Regions from separate parts of the Pantoea allii genome, predicted to be linked through region 1. Evidence: predicted binding sites of a transcription regulator. Region 1 holds the regulator's gene; each other region holds the start of a gene.
What was found. Region 1 encodes PurR, which represses purine synthesis genes. Its sites were predicted from a motif close to CANGCAAACGTTTGCNTG; they were not measured.
Positions count from the first base shown of each region.

Region 2: the regulator PurR is predicted to act here: its motif matches at 2,496-2,513, upstream of serA (phosphoglycerate dehydrogenase).
Region 3: the regulator PurR is predicted to act here: its motif matches at 1,597-1,614, upstream of purT (formate-dependent phosphoribosylglycinamide formyltransferase).
Region 4: the regulator PurR is predicted to act here: its motif matches at 2,808-2,825, upstream of pyrC (dihydroorotase).

Region 1 is NZ_CP125958.1:2,656,348-2,660,561, forward strand. Features, by position in the region: gene QNH99_RS12530 (C40 family peptidase) at 78-899, shown strand; gene QNH99_RS12535 (YnhF family membrane protein) at 949-1,038, opposite strand; gene purR (HTH-type transcriptional repressor PurR) at 1,319-2,344, shown strand; gene punR (DNA-binding transcriptional activator PunR) at 2,341-3,246, opposite strand; gene punC (purine nucleoside transporter PunC) at 3,353-4,214, shown strand, end outside.
Region 2 is NZ_CP125958.1:950,839-955,052, reverse strand. Features, by position in the region: gene zapA (cell division protein ZapA) at 1-238, shown strand, start outside; RNA gene ssrS (6S RNA) at 278-461, shown strand; gene QNH99_RS04695 (5-formyltetrahydrofolate cyclo-ligase) at 539-1,135, shown strand; gene serA (phosphoglycerate dehydrogenase) at 1,178-2,416, opposite strand; gene rpiA (ribose-5-phosphate isomerase RpiA) at 2,694-3,353, opposite strand; gene QNH99_RS04680 (LysR family transcriptional regulator ArgP) at 3,535-4,214, shown strand, end outside.
Region 3 is NZ_CP125958.1:2,113,709-2,117,922, reverse strand. Features, by position in the region: gene QNH99_RS10015 (prolyl oligopeptidase family serine peptidase) at 1-726, opposite strand, end outside; gene QNH99_RS10010 (tellurite resistance TerB family protein) at 843-1,487, opposite strand; gene purT (formate-dependent phosphoribosylglycinamide formyltransferase) at 1,659-2,837, shown strand; gene QNH99_RS10000 (bifunctional 4-hydroxy-2-oxoglutarate aldolase/2-dehydro-3-deoxy-phosphogluconate aldolase) at 2,885-3,523, opposite strand; gene zwf (glucose-6-phosphate dehydrogenase) at 3,711-4,214, opposite strand, start outside.
Region 4 is NZ_CP125958.1:3,005,152-3,009,365, reverse strand. Features, by position in the region: gene solA (N-methyl-L-tryptophan oxidase) at 1-373, opposite strand, end outside; gene bssS (biofilm formation regulator BssS) at 470-724, opposite strand; gene QNH99_RS14225 (hypothetical protein) at 972-1,244, opposite strand; gene dinI (DNA damage-inducible protein I) at 1,390-1,635, opposite strand; gene pyrC (dihydroorotase) at 1,698-2,741, opposite strand; gene QNH99_RS14210 (lipoprotein) at 2,899-3,462, opposite strand; gene rimJ (ribosomal protein S5-alanine N-acetyltransferase) at 3,904-4,214, shown strand, end outside.

The sequences.
Region 1 (4,214 bases):
GCACTGATCCTTGATCAGATTTTTCTTACCCTTGTCAGACACCTGTTGGATCTGACAGCTTAACCAGTAAACGGACTATGCGTTCAATTATTACGCTTCTTATTCTGGCTTTTGCGCAACTGTTCTTTAATGTCGCCGCGGCATCACCGCAGGCGCCGGTTAAGGCCAGCTTGCATAAGGTAGAGAAAAAAAGTGCGCGCGAAGATGAGCGGCGCAAACGACGCACGGTTAAAGCCTCGGCGAAAAAGAGCCGTCCCTCTACAGTGCAAAAAGCCAGTAAAACACTTAAAACCAGTAAAAATGCCACTCACACGGTTCACTCTCATAAAACCCTCACCAAAACAGCGAGTTCACGTAAGGCGCTAACGAAGAAAGTCGCGGCCAACGCCACCAGTAAAAAACGTTACGGTCATCAACGTGCGGTGAAAGTGGCCAGTGCCGACAGCAAAGAAACCGGCACCATCAAAATGAGCAGTGCACACCGCCAGCGTTATCAAAAAGCGCGTGAAACCGCGATGGCGAAGCTGATGGGCCAACTGGGTAAGCGCTATCAGTGGGGCGGTAAATCACCCCATACCGGTTTTGATTGCAGCGGCCTGGTCTGGTACGCGTACAAAGATGTCGTGAAGTTTAAAATCCCACGTACCGCTAACGAAATGTACCATCTGCGTGATGCTGCGCCGGTGAATCGTGAAGCGCTGGAGAAAGGCGATCTGGTGTTCTTCCGCATTAATGGACGAGGCACCGCCGATCACGTTGGGGTTTACCTGGGCAACGGTAAATTTATTCAGTCACCGCGTACCGGTAAAGATATTCAAATCAGTGCGTTAAGCGAAGATTATTGGCAGCGCCACTACATTGGTGCGCGTCGGGTTATGACGCCAAAAACCGTTCGCTAAACGTCATTATTTAAAAAGCCGGGAAAGGGAAACCTTCCCGGCTTTTTTATTAGTTCAGAATAGCGGTAAAGCTAAACGCGATAATCATCAACAGTGCTGCTGCCGTTGTCATTAATGACAGTTTCAAATCGGTACTCATCACAACTCCTTAGCCATGCTTTTTGTAGGGTTAAGGGATTTTCCCATACGCGCGGGTAAAAATCTCGTTTTATCCGTGCAGCCTTGTTAGAATCCCCCCTTTGTTGCGCAACAGCGCGCAACATCGGTTGCACCAGCACTTTTTTCAGACGTTATTTCCTGCCCCGATATCCCATTACCGGCCAGAAAAACGCTTTTTTTGCAGAAATAACCGTCCGCTGACGCAAACGTTTAACAACATGCTTATCAACATGTTAGGTAAGCCCGGGAGTTTGATTTTCATGGCAACAATTAAAGATGTGGCGAAACGCGCAGGTGTATCCACCACAACCGTTTCTCACGTGATTAATAAAACCCGCTTTGTTGCGGAAAATACTCGCGAAGCAGTATGGGAAGCGATTCGGGAATTACATTATTCGCCAAGCGCCGTGGCACGCAGCCTGAAGGTGAATCACACCAAAACGCTGGGCTTGTTAGCGACGTCCAGCGAAGCGCCCTACTTCGCCGAAATTATCGAAGCCGTTGAGAATCACTGCTTTGAAAAAGGCTATACCCTGATTCTGGGTAACGCGCATAACGACCTGCAAAAACAGCGCGCCTATCTGTCGATGATGGCGCAAAAACGCGTTGATGGGCTGCTGGTGATGTGTTCGGAGTATCCGGATGATTTGCTGCAAATGCTGGAAGCCAACCGCAATATTCCTATGGTGGTCATGGACTGGGGCGAATCACGTGCCGACTTTACCGATACCGTACTGGATAACGCTTTTCAGGGCGGCTACCTGGCCGGTCGCTATTTGATTGAGCGCGGGCATCGTGACATTGGCGCGATTCCGGGGCAGATGGAGCGTAATACCGGCGGCGGTCGTCATGCGGGTTTCCTTAAGGCGCTGGAAGAAGCTGGTATTCAGCCCCGCTCAGAATGGATTGTGCAGGGTGACTTTGAACCAGAATCCGGTTATCAGGCTATGCAGCAAATCCTGTCGCAAAAACAACGGCCCAGTGCCGTCTTCTGCGGAGGCGATATTATGGCCATGGGCGCTATCTGTGCGGCAGATGAAATGGGCCTGCGCGTTCCCCAGGATATTTCGGTGATTGGTTACGACAACGTGCGCAATGCGCGCTACTTCACGCCCGCACTGACAACCGTACATCAGCCCAAAGCGCAGTTAGGCGAGAAAGCGCTGGAGATGCTGCTGGACCGCATCACCAGCAAGCGCGAAGAGTCACAAACTATCGAAGTCCACCCGACGCTGATTGAGCGACGCTCTGTGGGCTATGGCCCTTACCGCGATTACCGTCGTTAATCCTCGCTTAACCACTCCTGATTTAGCGTTTGCGCATCACCCAGGTAATTGAGAAGCCAGCCCAATGCCGGTGATGCGCGATCTTCCGCCCAGCTGACGCAGCAAGGGCTTTCAGGAAAAGCCTGAGGCAAGGCAAGTTCGCTCACCTCGCCGCTATCCAGCAGCGGACGGGCTAAATGCCCGGGCACCATCGCCACGCAGAGTCCGGCACGGACGCAGTCCAGCCCGGTCTGCCATTCAGGCACCACCAGCCGACGTTGATTATCCAGCGCCCAGGTCATGCGGCGCGGTAAAGCACGCGAGGTGTCTTCCAGCACCAGCGACGGCCAGTTGCGCAACGCATCATCATCCAGTCTGCTCACCTGGGTTAACGGATGCTGTCGCGCGACAATACAGCGCCAGTTCAGGGTGCCCATATCGCGAAACGCAAACCGACCGCCCACCGGAATAGCCTGCGTTGCCCCTATCGCCACATCAACCCGTCCGTCTGCCAACGCATCCCAGACACCGTTAAACACTTCATAACTGATGTGCAGCTCCATATCGGGAAAGTGGCGATAGAAATCCCTGACAAATTGCCGGGTCCGCTGCGGTTTGACAATACAGTCCACGGCTATGCCTATCTGACCACGCCAGCCATTGGCTAACTGCTGACACTGTCGCCGGGTGGCATCCATTTTTTTGATGACGCTGCGCCCTTCGCGCACAAAATGTTCTCCCGCAGGGGTTAAAACCACCTCACGGTGCTGACGTTCAAACAGCGGCACGGCCAGCCAGGTTTCAAGCTGACGGACGGTATAGCTGATAGCAGAAGGCACACGGTGCAACTCCTGTGCGGCGGCACTGAAACTGCCACCGCGCGCGACAGCATCGACCACTTCAAGCGCATATTCAGACCACATATTCTGCCTTCAAATTTTTTAACAGCAACAGGCAAATTTTACCGTTTCACAGCATGAAGTACAGCTTTTACACTCCCCGCGTTTATCCTGCAAAAAAGAGAATCAGATGTCAGCTTCAAAAGGATTCATTCCCTATCTTGCCGTGCTCAGTATGCTGGGCTTTCTGGCGACCGACATGTATCTGCCTGCCTTCGGGGCTATGCAGCAAAGTTTCAACACCTCAGCGGGTATGATCAGCGCCAGCATGAGCCTGTTTCTGGCGGGTTTTGCCTGCGGTCAACTGGTATGGGGCCCGCTGTCTGACCGTATTGGGCGTAAGCCGGTATTGCTTGCCGGTCTGAGCTTGTTTGCCCTGGGTTGCGCAGGGATGCTGTGGGTGGAGGATGTGGTGCTGATGCTGGTGCTGCGCTTTATCCAGGCCATCGGCGTCTGCGCGGCCGCCGTCAGTTGGCAGGCACTGGTGGTCGATCGCTATCCTCCGTCCCGTGCCAATAAAGTCTTTGCCACCATTATGCCGCTGGTCGCGCTGTCTCCTGCGTTGGCCCCTTTGCTGGGTGCCTGGCTGATTGGTCATTTTCACTGGCGTTCGATTTTCGTTGTGCTGACCTTTATCGCGGCAGCCCTGATTATAATTACGCTGCGCCTGCCTTCGGTGCAAAAAACAAGCCGTTCAACACCCTCACAGCCCGGGTTTATCACGCTGCTGCGTTCACGCGCCTATAGCGGCAACGTGCTGATCTATTCAGCCTGTTCCGCCAGTTTTTTTGCCTGGCTGACCGGATCGCCGTTTATCCTGGCGGATATTGGCCTGTCGCCCGCCGATATTGGCTTAAGTTACATCCCACAGACGATTGCCTTTTTAATCGGTGGTTTTGGCTGCCGCGCGCTGCTTAACCGTTTTAACGGCGCTCGGCTACTGCCGTGGCTGCTGCTCGTCTACAGCCTGAGCGTGCTGGCGCTGTTCGCCG
Region 2 (4,214 bases), 1.7 Mb from region 1:
AGAAGATCTCAATCAACGGTTGCAAGATTTAAAAGTTCGCACTAGAGTCACAAATACAGAGCAACTGGTGTTCATTGCCGCGTTAAACATTTGCCATGAACTGGCACAAGAGAAAGGTAAGACGCGTGACTATGCTGCTAATATGGAACAACGAATCCGTATGCTACAGCAGACAATTGAACAGGCATTAGTTGAGCAAGGTCGCATAACCGATCGCGAGGATGCGAAGTTCGAATAACACTTCATGGTCGCTGTGCTACACTGACGGTGAAGTAAATTTTCTCTGAGATGTTTGCAAGTGGGCCAGTCCCCTGAGCCGATATTTCATACCAACAGAATGTGACGCTCCGCAACCTGTGAGCATGCTCGGTCCGTCCGAGAAGCCTGATGGTTGCGACGGCATGTTCACCTTGAACCAAGGGTTCAAGGGTTACAGCCTACGGCGGCATCTCGGAGATCTCCTTTCTGGTAGTACTGCTTTATCTCCCACCAGGCATGATATAATGCGTCGCTCAAACGACCTTGTCTGGGGGAAACCATGTCAGAACCCTCTTTGCTACCGCGACAGGACATCCGTCAGCATGTTCGTCATTTACGTCGCGCACTCAGCCCCGAACAGCAACACGCTGCAGCCGATCAGCTTGCGGAACACGCGATTAACGTTGCGCCGATTGCCGACGCCAGCAACATAGCGCTGTTTTTGTCTGTCGATGGCGAAATCAATACGCGACCACTTATCGCGAAGCTGTGGCAGCAAAACAAACGGGTTTATCTGCCGGTTCTGCATCCCTTTGCTGCCGGTCATTTGCTTTTTCTTCGCTATACGCCGGAAACACAGTTAATCCAAAATAAGCTGCGCATTCCCGAACCTCCGCTCGATATCCGCCATCTGGTTACACTTGATAAACTGGACGTAATGATGGTGCCGCTGGTGGCATTTGACCGCACCGGGCAGCGTTTAGGCATGGGCGGCGGTTTCTATGACCGCACCTTACAGAACTGGAAACAGCACGCGTTCCGACCGATTGGGGTTGCCCACGATTGTCAGTTGGTTGATGTGCTGCCTGCTGCGGCCTGGGATATCCCCCTGCCCGCGGTACTGACGCCGTCTAAACTCTGGCTATGGGATGAATAAACCCAGGCACGCTCGTGCGCCTGGGTTTATGACAGCGATGGATTAGTAAAGCAGACGGGCGCGGATAGTACCCGGAATAGCCTTCATGAGCTGCAGGGCTTTCTCAGCCAGTTCATGCTCGGCGTCAACGTCAATCACCACATAACCCATCATCGGCGAGGTTTGCAGGTACTGAGCGGCAATATTGATGCCCTGCTCAGCAAAGATCTGGTTGATCGCGGTGAGGACGCCTGGGCGGTTCTCATGTATATGCAGCAGACGACTGGCGCTCACGCCGTGCATCGGCAATGAAACTTCAGGGAAGTTAACGGCGGACAGCGTTGAACCGTTATCCGAGTATTTAGCCAGCTTACCTGCGACTTCAATACCAATATTTTCCTGCGCTTCTTCGGTAGATCCACCGATATGCGGCGTCAGGATAACGTTGTCGAATTCGCTCAGTGGTGAAATGAACGGATCGCTGTTGGTCGCAGGCTCGACCGGGAATACGTCAATAGCGGCTCCGCCAACCTGCTTACTTGCCAGCGCGTCACACAACGCCGGAATATCCACTACGGTGCCGCGTGAGGCGTTTATCAGCAACGTGCCGGGTTTCATCTGCGCCAGTTCATTGGCAGAGATCATATTTTGCGTGGAGGCGGTTTCAGGTACATGCAGGCTGACGACATCGCTCATGTTCAGCAGTTGCGTCAGGCTACGAACCTGTGAAGCGTTGCCGAGCGGCAGTTTGTTTTCAATATCGTAGAAATAAACGTGCATGCCCAGGCTCTCAGCCAGCACGCCCAGTTGCATACCGATATGACCATAGCCAATAATGCCGAGCTTTTTACCGCGCGCTTCAAATGAGCCCTTGGCAATTTTATTCCAGACGCCGCGGTGCGCCTTCGCATTCGCTTCCGGTACACCACGCAGCATCAGCAGCATTTCGCCAATAACCAGTTCGGCAACAGAGCGCGTATTGGAGAAAGGCGCATTAAACACCGGGATACCGCGCTTAGCGGCCGCATTTAAATCAACCTGGTTCGTTCCGATGCAGAAACAGCCCACAGCCACCAGTTTTTCTGCAGCGGCAAAAATCTCTTCGGTCAGTTGGGAACGGGAACGGATACCGATAAAATGCGCATCGCGAGCGGACGCTTTCAACGCCTCGGCATCCAGTGCGCCTTTGTGGAATTCAATATTGGTGTAACCTGCAGCACGGAGGTTTTCCAGCGCACTCTGATGGACACCTTCCACCAGCAGGAACTTAATTTTGTCTTTTTCCAGTGATACCTTTGCCATTTCCCAACCCTATTCAGAATTCAACGAGGACTGAACGCCGCCAGCCGTCTGTCAAAATATCAAAAAAATCGCCTGCGGCAATACAAACGATTGCCTGCCCGTCAGCATGGCCGGGCTCAGAGGGCGCACTTTGCCAGACAAAATCATGGGTTGGCCGCATCGGAAAGAACGAACCCGCTGCCGATGACGGTTATGTGACATAAGTCACCAAATTTTGACCTGGTAAGAAAAGTTTTTTAAATCAAAAAAAAGCGGGCGCCGTTCAGCGCCAGGCGCATTATTTTTTGAGAGTTTTGACGCCGTCCGGCCCACCAATCAGTGCAACGTCTGCGCCGCGCGTCGCAAACAGCCCAACGGTGACCACACCGGGCAAGGCGTTGATGGTTTTTTCCAGCTCAATGGGATTGAGAATACGCAGATTGTGCACATCAAGAATGATATTGCCGTTGTCGGTCACTACATTCTGACGATATTCAGGTAAGCCCCCCAACTTCACCAGTTCACGCGCAACATAACTGCGCGCCATCGGGATGACTTCAACCGGTAGCGGAAAGCGTCCAAGCACATCCACTTCTTTGGATGCATCGGCGATGCAGATAAACTTTTTGGCCACTGCAGCGACGATTTTCTCACGCGTCAGCGCAGCGCCACCGCCTTTAATCATCTGCATTTGTGGGTTAATTTCATCGGCACCATCGACATAAATGGCCAGGTCATCGATTTCGTTCAAATCAAACACCTGAATGCCCAGGCTTTTCAGCTTTTGCGTTGAGGCTTCGGAACTGGAAACGGCACCTTCAATCTGATGTTTAATGCTTGCGAGCGCATCAATAAAGTGGGCGGCAGTAGAACCTGTTCCAACACCGACGATTGTCCCGGGCTGGACATAATCAAGTGCAGCCCAACCAACAGCTTTTTTCAGTTCATCCTGGGTCATGATATGTTTAGAACCTGTGCGATAAGGAATTGCGCGTAGTATAAAGCAAGGCTTGCTGAAAATGCTCGGATGCATTGGGCGGATTTAATGCTTTGGAAGCCAGCCCACAAAAATTTCCCCGACATTGCCGTTGGCACTTTTGTGGCATAGTGACGTCCATCCTGAAGGAGAGAGAAAAATAATGAAACGCCCTGACTACAGAACGCTTCAGGCGCTGGACGCAGTGATACGTGAACGCGGCTTCGAACGTGCCGCGCAAAAGCTGTGCATTACGCAATCTGCCGTATCGCAGCGCATTAAACAGCTGGAAAACCTGTTTGGTCAGCCGCTGTTAGTTCGCACCGTGCCGCCTCGCCCTACCGAGCAAGGTCAAAAACTGCTTGCGCTGCTGCACCAGGTTGAGTTGCTGGAGGAAGAGTGGCTGGGCGATGAAATCAGCGGGACAACGCCGCTGCTGCTGTCGCTGGCGGTGAACGCCGACAGCCTGGCAACCTGGCTGTTGCCCGCATTAAAAGACGTACTGGCCGATTCGCCGGTGCGCCTGAACCTTCAGGTTGAGGATGAAACCCGCACTCAGGAACGCCTGAGACGAGGCGAAGTGGTTGGCGCAGTGAGTATCCAGCCCCAGCCGCTGCCCAGCTGTCTGGTGGATCAACTGGGTGCCCTGGATTATTTGTTTGTGGCCTCAAAGGATTTCGCAGATCGCTTTTTCCCCAACGGCGTAACGCGTTCCGCCCTGCTTAAAGCGCCAGCGGTGGCCTTTGATCATCTGGATGATATGCATCAGGCCTTCTTGCAGCAGAACTTTGATTTATCTCCGGGCAGCGTTCCCTGCCATATCGTCAACTCATCCGAAGCGTT
Region 3 (4,214 bases), 540 kb from region 1:
CAGCACGACCAGGATGAATTGTTTCGATGTGGTTTTATGGATGCTGAGGTGATAGGTATCGTCTTTTTCTTCGTAAACTAACCGATCGTCGCTCTGCGGCGTGCCCAACTCATGTTGCCAGAGCTGGTAAGGCAACAGGGTTTGCGGATGTTTACGTACGTAATAGAGCGTGCGCGAATCGCTGGCCCACGCGAAGCTGGAGGACGCATCGTTGAGCACCTCTGGATACCAACTGCCGTTATCCAGATTGCGAAAGCGGATACCGTACTGACGCCGGGAAAGGAAGTCTTCTGCCAGCGCCATTACCCGGTTATCCGGGCTGATGTGCAGCGCGCCCATGGTGTAAAAATCACTGTGCGACGCACGCTGATTCGCATCCAGCAGCAACGTCCACGCCTCGCTCTCCTCGCTGGCGGCTGGCTGTCGGTAATAGGCAGCGTATTCATTGCCGCTTTCATACCGGCTTTGATAGCGATAGCCATTTTTCACGTAAGGTACGGAGTGATCCTGCGGTGGCAGGCGGTCGATAATTTCATGCAGAATACGATGCTGTAAGGGCTGCTGTGAACCCATGATTTTTTGGCCGTAATTGTTCTCAGCGCGCAAATAGTCCAGTACGTCGCTGTCTTCACGTCTGTCATCACGCAACCAGTAATAATTATCAACGCGCGTCTCGCCATGCAACGAGAGTTCATAAGGTATTTTTTTTGCGCTCGGTGCTTTCATGTCATCCGTCCCGCTGAATGTAATGAACACTAAGCGTGGCACTAATGTAATCAGATGCCAAGTTAAGTACGAACATTGTTAATTAATTCAGGGCCATGTGGCGGCCCTGTTCGGGATTAGCTGGCTTTCTGCTGGAGGATATCTTGCTGAATGCCATCACGGACATCCTGTGGGATTTTTAACGCATCGCCCAGTGCCGATAGATAGCTGCGCTCCATAAAATGGTCCACATCAATGGCGGCACAGCTCAGAAAATAGAGTTCAAGCGCCTCTTCTTCATTTTTGACATCAGCGGCGAGCCACTCAGGGTCCAGCGGTCGCTGCATAGCCTGCTGGATGAGCGTTTCGGCATCCTGACCATAGCCTGCCTGATGGATATTTTGCTCAATCGCTGCGCGTTCCCGATCGTCGATATGACCATCACTTTTGGCGGCAAAGACCAGAGCGGTTACCAGACGTTCTGCCCGCTGATCCACAGGCGTTTGCCATTCGCCAAAGCCGGGGTCATTCTGATGGGTTTCCCGCACCCGTTGTTTATATTTGTTCCACAGCACAGCCCCTGCTGCTGCACCGCCGCCGATAATCAATGCTTTGCCGCCATAGCGGGTTAACAACTTCCGGGATGATTTGCTGGCCACCAGCATGCCCGCCAGCCCACCCAGTGCACCCGGAGCCAACATATCGCTCAATCCACCGCTGGATTTGCCATCGCTGCTTTTTGTAGCCAGTAGCGATTGAATCTGTTGCAGCCAGTTATTCATCGTTCACTCCCTTAACCATTCGGAAACATCATCATTACCAAAAAGATGTCAGGAAACGTCAGAGCAGGAAAAGTAGCGCAAACCCTGCCTCAAAAGCAGAAGGGGTGAGAACGCAAACGTTTTCGTATATACTGCGCGCGCATTTTGACTGCTTTGATTTTAGGTGGATTTATGACGACTCTCGGAACTGCGCTGCGCCCTGCCGCAACGCGCGTTATGCTGTTGGGCTCAGGTGAACTGGGCAAAGAAGTTGCGCTGGAATGTCAGCGTCTGGGTGTGGAAGTGATCGCAGTTGACCGCTATGCCGATGCGCCTGCTATGCATGTTGCCCATCGCAGCCATGTGATTAACATGCTGGATGGCGATGCACTGGCCGCCGTTATCGCGCAGGAAAAGCCTCACTTTGTCGTGCCCGAAATTGAAGCTATCGCGACCGATAAGCTTCTGGAGCTGGAGCAGCAAGGCCAGCACGTGGTGCCCACCGCACGCGCCGCGCGCCTGACCATGAACCGCGAGGGCATTCGTCGTCTGGCGGCAGAGGAGCTGGCGCTTCCTACCTCCAGCTACCGTTTTGCCGACAGTAAAGATAATTTTGTGTCTGCCGCCGCCGAGATAGGGTTTCCATGCATCGTTAAACCGGTGATGAGCTCTTCAGGTAAAGGTCAGAGCTTTATCCGGGATGCCAGCCAGTTGGAAAAAGCCTGGGACTATGCCCAACAAGGCGGCCGTGCGGGCGCAGGACGCGTTATCGTCGAAGGCGTGGTGAAGTTTGATTTTGAGATCACGTTGCTGACCATCAGTGCCGTTGACGGCATTCATTTTTGTGCACCCATTGGCCATCGTCAGGAAGACGGTGATTACCGTGAATCCTGGCAGCCTCAGCAGATGAGCGAACTGGCACTGCAACGTGCTCAGCATATCGCTGAAACCGTGGTAAAAGCCTTAGGTGGCTATGGATTGTTCGGCGTGGAGCTGTTTGTCTGTGGCGATGACGTGGTATTCAGTGAAGTCTCACCCCGGCCGCACGATACCGGTATGGTGACGCTGATATCACAGGACCTGTCTGAATTCGCCCTTCACGTTCGTGCTTTCCTTGGTCTGCCCATTGGTGCCATTCGTCAGTACGGCCCTTCTGCATCAGCCGTGATCCTGCCGCAGTTAACCAGCCAGAATGTGCAGTTCGTGAATGTGGAAGCCGCGCTGGGTGCAGGTTTACAGTTGCGCCTGTTTGGCAAACCGGACATCGAGGGCCAGCGCCGTTTAGGCGTCGCCCTGGCCTGTGCTGATACAACCGAAGAAGCCGTTGCGCGCGCGGTCGCCAGCGCGGCAGCAGTCAGCGTTCAGGGTTAATACCGTTTGCGGTGAGTCCAGGACTCACCGCACACTTTTGACTTGCTTTACTTCGCGCCAGCGACGGCGTCACGCGCCAGTTGGGTAATGCGTTGCCAGTCACCCGCTTCCAGTGCATCGTTGGGCACCAGCCAGGAGCCGCCGATGCAAAGCACGCTTTTCAGCGCCAGATAGTCACGGTAATTCGCTGGTGAGATACCGCCCGTCGGACAGAAACGGACCTGAGGGAAAGGCCCGCCGATAGCCTGCAGCGCTTTTACCCCGCCGTTGGCCTCCGCCGGGAAAAATTTGAATTCCCGCAAACCATAATCCATACCCGTCATTAATTCTGACACCGTGCTAATACCAGGAATCAGCGGGATCGGGCCTTCCACCGCAGCCTTGAGCAACGGCTCAGTAATACCCGGACTGATCACAAACTGAGCACCCGCGTCTGTGACTTCCTGCAGCTGTTGAGGGTTAAGCACGGTGCCGGCCCCTACAATGGCGTCAGGCACATGTTTGATAATGGCACGCAGTGCCTCCATCGCCACGGGGGTGCGTAACGTCACCTCAAGCACCTTGACGCCGCCTGCGACCAGCGCCTGCGCCATAGGAACCGCATGTTCCAGTTTATTAACCACAATTACCGGCACGACCGGTCCGGTTTTCAGAATCTGTTCGGCACTCGTTTTCCAGTTTTTCATCACATCCCCTGATGCATAACATTGGGAGCGGCACGCCGGAGAAAACACAGCGTCAGCCCTGTTAACAGCGCTACTACCATACAGGATTCACGGTTTATCCGTCTATTGCCGGTTGAGATTTTTAAAACGGCAGTTCATTTTTGAGAGTGAGTGCCAAAAAAAGCCCGCACGCGGCGGGCTGAGACATTTATTCAAATTCGTTCCAGGAACGACCATCACGGGTAATCATGGCGACGGAAGCAACCGGCCCCCACGTCCCTGCCTGATAAGGCTTGGATGAATCGCCATCTGCGGCCCATGCATCGATAATCGAATCCACATACGTCCAGGCGGCTTCCACTTCATCGCGACGCACAAACAGCGCCTGAATACCGCGCATGGATTCCAGCAACAGGCGCTCGTAGGCATCCGCCAGATGAGACTGATTGAAGGTTTCTGAGTAGCTCAGATCCAGCTTGGTGGTTTGCAGTTTATGTTTATGATCCAGGCCTGGCACTTTGTTCAGGATCTCGATATCAACACCTTCGTCAGGCTGCAAACGAATAGTGAGTTTATTCTGTGGTAACTGAGAGTAGGAATCTTTGAACAAGTTCATCTCAGGGTTTTTGAAATACACCACAACTTCTGAACACTTTGTCGGGAGACGTTTACCGGTACGCAGGTAGAAAGGTACGCCTGCCCAACGCCAGTT
Region 4 (4,214 bases), 350 kb from region 1:
AGCGTTTTCGGACTTCCTCGGCCTGTAATACCTCGACAGCAAGCTGCCAGGTTTTTGCGCTATTGATGACGTTTTGGATAAATTCGGAATGCGCGGGCGCGATATTTAAGACGCCGCAACGGTGCATGATGCGTTCGCCAGCCTGCTGTTCCAGCGCATCCCATAATGCTTGTGCCCGCAAAACCAAAGGGACATAGCGTTCGCCTTCTCCGTAAGCATGACGGATGAGGCGGCTTTCGCCGTGGTGAGCGCCTTGAGTATGGGGCGGATGTGCGCTGTCAATCATCAGCACGGAGAGGCCCGCTTGTGTGGCGTAATAGCCTGCGGCTGCGCCAACGGAACCGCTACCGACCACAATAAGATCGTAAATCATGAAAATGGAACTCCTGAAAGGGTTACATAATCAACAGCATACCAGAAAGGCCAATAAAAAAGGCACCCTGGAGGGTGCCTTGCTGATGCAGCAGTATTAATGCTTCTTTAGTAGTCGTTCTATCTGCTCGGCAGATTCAATCTTAGCGATACCCGCTTCAAGAATGGAGATGAACTGCTTTGCTACATCAGTCGTCAGCCAGTAGGTAGGGCCAACGTCTGCGTCTTCTTCAGTTTGATCTTGCGACGAAAGGGAGTGCAGACGGATCATCATCGCATCATAGCTGTCAACAGTACTAATATCCCAGCCCACCAGTGGATGGGTCTGAATTACATCTTTGCGACTGTCCATTATAACCTCCTTATTACTCGTTAAACGAAGTGCATGATGAGGTTCAATGCGGCTTTTTAATTTCCACTGCGAAACAATTATAACAGCAAAATAGCGATTTACTGATTAAACGTATCACGGAACGCCTGAAAGCAGAATATTTGTTTCTAAAACGGTAAGGCTGAGAAGATATAATACCTGAATGCTGGGGCAGTAATCGCCCTAATTGAACAATAAAAATGGCTTATTATCCCTCGTTGACACCACGTCAGATAAGCGAGGTTTCAGCGCCTGTCGTGCCGCTGCGCTTTTGTAACGTCTCTGCCAGGCGGGCAAACTGCTGCTGCAGCTGCTCATCATGGTTTTGATTTTGCGCTTCAAGAGAAAGATTATGCACCAGTAACTGACTGGCCCGGTCATCAAGACAGAAAATCAGGCTGGAGAATGCATTTTCCAGCACCGTTAAACGACGCTGCTGTTCACCGATAAGCGTTAACAGCTCGCCAAAGGTCATCGCTTCTTCTGGTTTGTCTGTAGTCATGGGATGCAACTCCTTTTATGCATGATCAGCGCCAGCATAGGGCATTGATCATTCGGAGTCCAGATGGGGCGAGCGGTTAGTCAGACTTTAAATGAAGATAAAAAAACCGGGTGGCGAAACCCGGCAAAAAACAGCACAGTAGCGGTTAATCGGTAATAAACCAGTCGTCAGCGCTTTCCCATGTTTGTTGCAGGATTTCGCTGATTTGATCACGCGTATCTTTATCACCACCCAGAACGCTTAACTGGTTAGCCGTGGCGTAACGCACCTTGACGTGGTTCGTGAATTGCGGAAAGTGTTCATCAATGCGGCGCGACAGCTCCTGGCTCAGGGCTTCCATCGCGCCAGCGGGAAGAGGTTGGGTCTTGGCAACGGTAATTTCAACACGCATAAAAGCCTCCGTATAAGATACTGTATATAACTACAGTATTATTAATCGGGAGGCAAGTGAAATTATTTTACGCGCCAGTTCAGCGTTTCACCGGCAAGGAAAGGCACCAGCTGATGTGAATCCATCTCAATGGTTTCTGCCACTGTCCACGGCTCACGCACCAGCGTGATCTGGTCCTGATTAAGCGGCAGGCCATAGAAGCGTGGACCATTCTCAGAACAGAACGCTTCAAAATGCTGCAGGGCATCGAGCTCTTCAAATACCGTCGCATAAGCGGGCAGGGAGGTTGGCGCATTAAAGACGCCTGCACAGCCGCAACTGCTCTCTTTCAGATGACTTAAGTGCGGTGCCGTGTCGGTCCCCAGGAAGACGCGTGGATGACCGCTGGCTACCACCTTACGCAGAGCCTGCTGATGTGTATTGCGCTTCAGGATCGGCAGGCAGTAAAGATGAGGACGAATCCCGCCGACCAGCATATGGTTACGATTGAACATCAGGTGCTGAGGGGTAATGGTGGCGGCCAGATTTTCATTGGCGCTTTCCACATATTCCGCCGCGTCTTTAGTGGTAATGTGCTCCATCACGACTTTCAGCGCAGGAAATTGCTGACGCAGCGGCTCCATTACCGTTTCAATAAAGCGGGCTTCGCGATCAAAGATATCAATATGCGCGTCGGTGACTTCACCGTGCACCAACAGCGGCATGCCCAGCGTTTGCATCCGCTCCAGCACCGAGGTAATTGACTGAATATTGGTGACGCCATGACTGGAATTGGTGGTCGCATGAGCAGGATAGAGCTTGGCTGCAGTGAACAACCCGGAACGGAAGCCGCGTGTCAGTTCTTCAGGATCTAACGAGTCAGTAATATAGCAGGTCATCAGCGGCGTAAAAGCATGACCATCAGGCAAAGCGGCCAGAATGCGATCGCGATAAGCTTCGCCCGCTGCGACGCTTATCACCGGCGGAACCAGGTTAGGCATGACGATGGCACGACCATTGACCGCGCTGGTATAAGGCAGCACGGTTTTAAGCATATCGTCATCACGAAGATGGATATGCCAGTCATCTGGGCGGCGGATAGTAAGTTGCTGAGGTTGTGCGGTCATTAATACGGCTCCGGCATGAAGGATAAACGAATGGCGTGTTTGGGCCGGGTTATAAGCATAAGGACTCAGGCAACCGTTTGCACCTGTTTTTGCATCTCAAAAAAAATCCGCGCCGAAAAGCGCGGAATTGAAGCGGGATAACGACATCGATAAAGCATTAATCGGTGAACGGAATCACCAGTTCGCCAGGTTTAACTTCCAGACCTTTAGCAAATTTTTTCGCCAGCGATTCAGCTTTACTGCGGTCGGCGCTCAGCACATACGCAGGCTGCTGGTCAAAATAGCTTTTTAGCGACTGATTCAGGTAGGGCGTCAGCGTTTTCATGATAGAAGCCATCTTGTCTGGCTGAACCTGCGCATCCACGATTTCCATATCACGCAGGTAGACGGCACCTTGCTGTTGATCGAACACAGGTTGGGCGCGCATCTTGAGTTGCATATCGGCCTGCTGTGGGCCAAACAGCGAGGACACATTGATCTTGGCATTACCCGATAACGTGACCTTACCCGGCTCCTCACGACCAATCTGACTGGTGAGGTTATTCAGCACGATATGGGCATTAACCAGTCCCGACACACCAATGTCTTTTTCGAAGTTATTGTGTTTTTGCAGTGCCTGATTCACTTCCTGTTCGCTGATGGTGTATTGGGTTAACTGATTACAGCCGCTCAGCAATACCGCTAAAAACAGGGCAATCAGCCCGTAAAAAGCCTTCTTCATATTTCCCTCATTTAAATGAAAAAGTAGATCACGCCATAGCCTGCCTGAATGCAGGCAGTCTGTCATCAGGAATGGGCTGAGATGGCGTTGCCGTATGTGCCTTTCAGCCAGGGCGCTGGAGGTCCCACAGGCATAAATGCACGGCCTGAGCTTGTCCGGTAAATGCGCCTTCTGGCGCAAGTCAGGCGGCTTTGTCAGGGGCTGATGCTGTCAAGGCGAAGCAAGGAAGGGATGAAAACCACGGCGACATCAGACGCGGCCTTTATCATACCGGTCAGCGTAAAACCATTCCGATCACCTACTCGGTCAGCGTGTCGGATGATAAACAAACAGCCCGGCGGCCATTGTGTGTGTAACGTTTTACCGCAGACCTGGCGACGGTTATAGTGAATGTTATCAAAGACTGGCATTTCCTTCCCGCCATGGATTTCAGGAGAGATGATGTTTGGCTATCGTTCTGCCGCGCTGAGGGTGCGACTCACAACCGAGCGGCTGGTGGTAAGACTGGTTCACGAACGCGATGCGTGGCGATTAGCGGACTACTATGCTGAAAATCGCGATTTTCTCAGGCCCTGGGAACCGGTACGTGATGACAGCCACTGCTATCCGTCTGGCTGGCAGGCCCGGCTGGGCCTGATTGCAGAGATGCACAAACAGGGTTCAGCTTTCTACTTTGTTTTGATGGACAGCAACGAAACGGAAGTCCGCGGCGTGGCGAACTTTAGCAATGTCCTGCGTGGGGCGTTTCATGC